DNA from 2 places in the Variovorax sp. LjRoot290 genome. Region 2 is predicted to be linked to the other one. Evidence: predicted binding sites of a transcription regulator. Region 2 holds the regulator's gene; the other holds the start of a gene.
What was found. Region 2 encodes HrcA, which represses chaperone genes, less so after heat shock. Its sites were predicted from a motif close to TTAGCACTCNNNNNNNNNGAGTGCTAA; they were not measured.
Positions count from the first base shown of each region.

Region 1: the regulator HrcA is predicted to act here: its motif matches at 1,361-1,387, upstream of groES (co-chaperone GroES).

Region 1 is NZ_CAXURW020000001.1:4,574,646-4,577,037, reverse strand. Features, by position in the region: gene groL (chaperonin GroEL) at 1-955, opposite strand, end outside; gene groES (co-chaperone GroES) at 988-1,278, opposite strand; gene ACSQ9A_RS22790 (VOC family protein) at 1,640-2,119, opposite strand.
Region 2 is NZ_CAXURW020000001.1:1,170,744-1,173,135, reverse strand. Features, by position in the region: gene ACSQ9A_RS05940 (hypothetical protein) at 160-438, shown strand; tRNA gene ACSQ9A_RS05935 (tRNA-Ile) at 474-550, opposite strand; gene hrcA (heat-inducible transcriptional repressor HrcA) at 585-1,589, opposite strand; gene ACSQ9A_RS05925 (NAD kinase) at 1,618-2,392, shown strand, end outside.

The sequences.
Region 1 (2,392 bases), 3.4 Mb from region 2:
GGCCCAGGTCGGCCAGCGTCACCTTCTCGAGCGTCAGGCCCACTTCTTCAGCGATGACCTTGCCGCCCGTCAGGATGGCGATGTCTTCCAGCATGGCCTTGCGGCGGTCGCCGAAGCCCGGTGCCTTGACGGCCACGACCTTCAGGATGCCGCGGATGGTGTTGACCACCAGCGTCGCCAGGGCTTCGCCCTCGACTTCTTCGGCAATGATCAAGAGCGGACGGCCGGCCTTGGCGACTTGCTCCAGCGTGGGCAGCAGGTCGCGGATGTTGCTGATCTTCTTGTCGAACAGCAGCACGAAGGGGTTTTCCAGCAACGCCGATTGCTTCTCGGGGTTGTTGATGAAGTAGGGCGACAGGTAGCCGCGGTCGAACTGCATGCCTTCAACGACGTCGAGTTCGCTGTCGAGCGACTTGCCGTCTTCGACGGTGATAACGCCTTCCTTGCCGACCTTGTCCATCGCGTCGGCGATGAGCTTGCCGATGGTGTCGTCGCTGTTGGCCGAGATCGAGCCGACTTGCGCGATTTCCTTCGAGGTGGTGGTGGCCTTGGAAGCCTTCTTCAGCTCTTCGACCAGGGCAGTGACCGCCTTGTCGATGCCGCGCTTCAGGTCCATCGGGTTGATGCCGGCGGCCACGTACTTGAAGCCTTCGCGAACGATGGCCTGGGCCAGCACGGTCGCGGTGGTGGTGCCGTCGCCGGCGTTGTCCGAAGTCTTGGAAGCCACTTCCTTCACGAGCTGGGCGCCCATGTTCTGGAGCTTGTCCTTGAGTTCGATTTCCTTGGCCACGGACACGCCGTCCTTGGTCACGGTCGGGGCGCCGAAGGAGCGCTCGAGCACCACGTTGCGGCCCTTGGGGCCCAGGGTCACTTTGACTGCGTTGGCCAGGATGTTGACACCCTCGACCATGCGTGCGCGGGCTTCACCGCCGAAGACTACGTCTTTTGCTGCCATGAGATTTCTCCGAATTCAGATAGAGGGGTTGATTACTTCTCGACGACCGCGAACAGGTCGTCTTCCTTCATGACCAGCAGCTCGTCGCCATCGACCTTGACGGTCTGGCCGCTGTACTTGCCGAACAGGACGCGGTCGCCGACCTTGACGCTCATCGCGCCGAGTTCGCCCTTGTCGTTCTTCTTGCCAGGGCCGACGGCCAGCACTTCGCCCTGGTCGGGCTTCTCGGCGGCGTTGTCGGGGATCACGATGCCCGAGGCGGTCTTGGTTTCGCTTTCAATGCGCTTGACGATCACGCGATCGTGCAAAGGACGAAGTTTCATTGCATCTCCTGGATAAGAAACGGGGTTTGGTTCGGGCGCTGGCATGGTTGCCGGCTGCCCAGCCACTGGAAGCGGGGGGTTGTTAGCACTCCTCTTCAGCGAGTGCTAATCATAAGGGCATTTGGCGGGGTTTCAAGGCCCGGCGGTCCAAGGAGAGTCGAGAACGAAGCCATGCTCAGGTGACGCTCGCGCGAACTGCACACACGCTGGCGGCACACCTTTCGAGGGCCAACCTAGGCCAACACTGAGAGGGAAGGAGGGCGCACCGCCCCTTGATGCGGCGGAGTTCTAGCCGTAAAAAATCGTGGCGTTCCGCGTGCGTGCTGTCGCGGCGACGGGGGCTGGGCCGGCATCGGGAGCGTCAGCCGCGCCGAGCCGCTTCGATCGCAGCGATGTCGATCTTTCTCATCCCCATCATGGCTTCGAACGTGCGCTTGGCCGCCGCTCGATCAGGATCGGCGATCGCGGCCGTCAGGGCGCGTGGCGTGATCTGCCACGACAGTCCCCACTTGTCCTTGCACCAGCCGCATGCGCTTTCCTGGCCGCCGTTTCCGACAATCGCGTTCCACAAGCGGTCCGTTTCGGCCTGGTTGTCGGTCGCAACCTGGAACGAGAAAGCCTCGTTGTGCTTGAACGCCGGGCCCCCGTTCAGTCCGAGACAAGGGATGCCCATCACCGTGAACTCGACCGTCAAGACATCGCCCTGCTTGCCCGCGGGATAGTCGCCAGGCGCGCGATGGACAGCTCCCACCGCGCTGTCCGGGAACGTCTCGGCGTAGAACTTCGCGGCGTCCAACGCGGTGCCGTCGTACCAGAGACAAATCGTGTTCTTGCTGACCATCTTGGTTCTCCTAGATTGGGACAGGTACGTGCATTCAAGCCGCCGAAGAAGTGATTCGTCGGCAAGCACGTAGCCGCCAAATTCTGCCCCTATGGCTCCGGGCCGGAGCGAAAAATTCAATGTTCGGAGGCGTGAAGACCACAGGATCGAATGTCTAGCGGCGCATGAGCTGAACGATCAACGGCGCAGTTCCCCGGTGCGCCCTTTCGGATCAATGACTTAAGCCGTCTTGGTGCTCAATCTCCAGTGGCGTTCCACAGTCGGCGGTTTTCA
Region 2 (2,392 bases):
CCGCCTGTGAGTCTACGTCGAGTCAGTTGTGCATCAAAGTCTTGGCAGAAATGTGAACTAAATCATGACATTTCGACCACATGGGCACTGCACCTACAGCGCCACTTGGCCGACTGGCGCTAAAAACGGCTTCCATTGGTTTATTGGATGGAGGTCCCGATGTTCAGCTTTTTCCAGCCCAATCGAAACGGCCACCTCAGGCGAGTCATGGCGCTTCTCGAAGAAGCCCATCTCGCGCGTATCGAGCATCAGGCTGCTGCCGAACATCACGGGGCCTTGGCCCGGATGTATTCCGAACGCGCCAAAAGACTGGAGCGCGAGCTCTACGGCTCGGCACAAATGCCGCTCGGGGACGCATCCACCAAGGGCCAGGACGAGAAAGCGGTCCTCTATGCCCTGGATCCAGGTCGCCGGATCGAGACACAGGCAAAGGCCTGAGGAGTTGGCCCGCGACTGAGGGCGACAAGGCGTGGTGGTAGGCCGTGATGGGCTTGAACCATCGACCAACGGATTATGAGTCCGCTGCTCTAACCAGCTGAGCTAACGGCCCGCACATCAGGGATTCTAGTGGGCGCCGGGCGCCGCTATTTGCGGTGGCTCAGCGCATTGGTGACCAGCCGCGACGTGATGTCGACGATCTGGATCATGCGCTCATAGGGCATGCGCGTCGGACCGATGACGCCAAGCGTACCCACCACCTCGCCGTCGACCTCGTAGTTCGCGCTCACGATCGACAGATCGTCGAAGGGCACCACCTGGCTTTCCCCGCCGATGAAGATGCGCACGCCGTCCGCCTTGCTCGACACGTCGAGCAGGCGCATCAGTTGGGCCTTCTGCTCGAACAGCTCGAACGCACGACGCAGGTGGCTCATGTCGCTGGAGAAATCGGTGACGGCCAGCAGATTCCGCTCGCCCGCGATCACGACTTCGTCCTGGGCTTCCGTCAGCACCTCGGAACTCACCTGGACAGCGGCCTGCATCAACGCAGCGATCTCGCCGCGCAATTGCTCCATCTCGGACTGAAGCCGATCGCGCACCTGCTCGATCGACAGACCCGCAAAGTGCGTGTTGATGTAGTTCGATGCCTCAACCAGTTGCGACTGCGAATAGTCGACCTCGGGGAAGATCACCCGGTTCTGCACATCGCCGTCGGGCGACACGATGATCACGAGCAGGCGGCGGTCGGAAAGGCGAAGGAACTCGATCTGACGAAAAACGGATGCGCGGCGCGGCGCCATCACCACGCCAACGAACTGCGACAGGTTCGACAGCAGGTTCGCCGCGTTCGCGATCACCTTTTGCGGCTGGTCGGGCGCGAGGCTCGGCGGCGTGAACTGCTCGCGCTGGGCAGTCAGCATGGTGTCGACGAAAAGCCGATAGCCGCGCGCAGTCGGAATGCGGCCTGCTGAGGTGTGCGGACTGGCGATCAGCCCGAGCCCTTCGAGGTCGGACATCACGTTGCGGATGGTCGCAGGCGAAAGCTCCAGCCCCGAAGCCCGAGAAAGCGTGCGCGAGCCCACCGGCTGGCCCTCGGCGATATAGCGCTCGACCAGCGTCTTGAGAAGCAACTTGGCGCGATCGTCCAGCATCGACTGATTTTAATGTTGTAATTTGTACATGACATCCAGCTTTCGGCGCGTCGCCCTGATAGGTAAATACCAGGCTTCGGGCGCGCGGGCGCAGGCCGGCGCGCTGGACGAGGTCATGGAGGGCATCGGCGCCTTCCTGGAAGCGCAAGGCTGCGAGGTCTTTGTCGAACAGCCGCGCGACGGCGAGTGCGGCCAGACCCGCTACCCCGCGCTGACTGTCGAAGAGATCGGCCAGCGATGCGATCTGGGCCTGGTGGTCGGCGGCGACGGAACCATGCTCGGCATCGGGCGCCAGCTGGCGTGCTACGGCGTTCCGCTGATCGGCATCAACCGCGGCCGGCTCGGCTTCATCACCGACATTTCCCTCGACAACTACCAGGCGACCCTGATCCCGATGCTGGCCGGCGAATACGAGGAAGACCACCGCAGCCTCATGCACGCCCAGGTGATGCGCGACGGCGTGTCGGTGTTCGATGCGCTCGCCATGAACGACGTGGTGGTCAATCGCGGCGCCACCTCGGGCATGGTGGAACTGCGTGTTTCGGTCGGCCGCCATTTCGTTGCCAACCAGCGCGCCGACGGAATGATCATCGCCTCGCCCACCGGCTCCACCGCCTACGCGCTGTCGGCCGGCGGCCCGCTGCTGCATCCCGCGGTCCCGGGATGGGTGCTGGTGCCCATCGCGCCGCACACGCTCTCGAACCGCCCGATCCTGCTGCCGGATGCCGACGAGGTCCTGATCGAGCTGGTGGGCGGGCGCGACGCGAGCGCCAATTTCGACATGCAATCACTGGCTTCTCTTG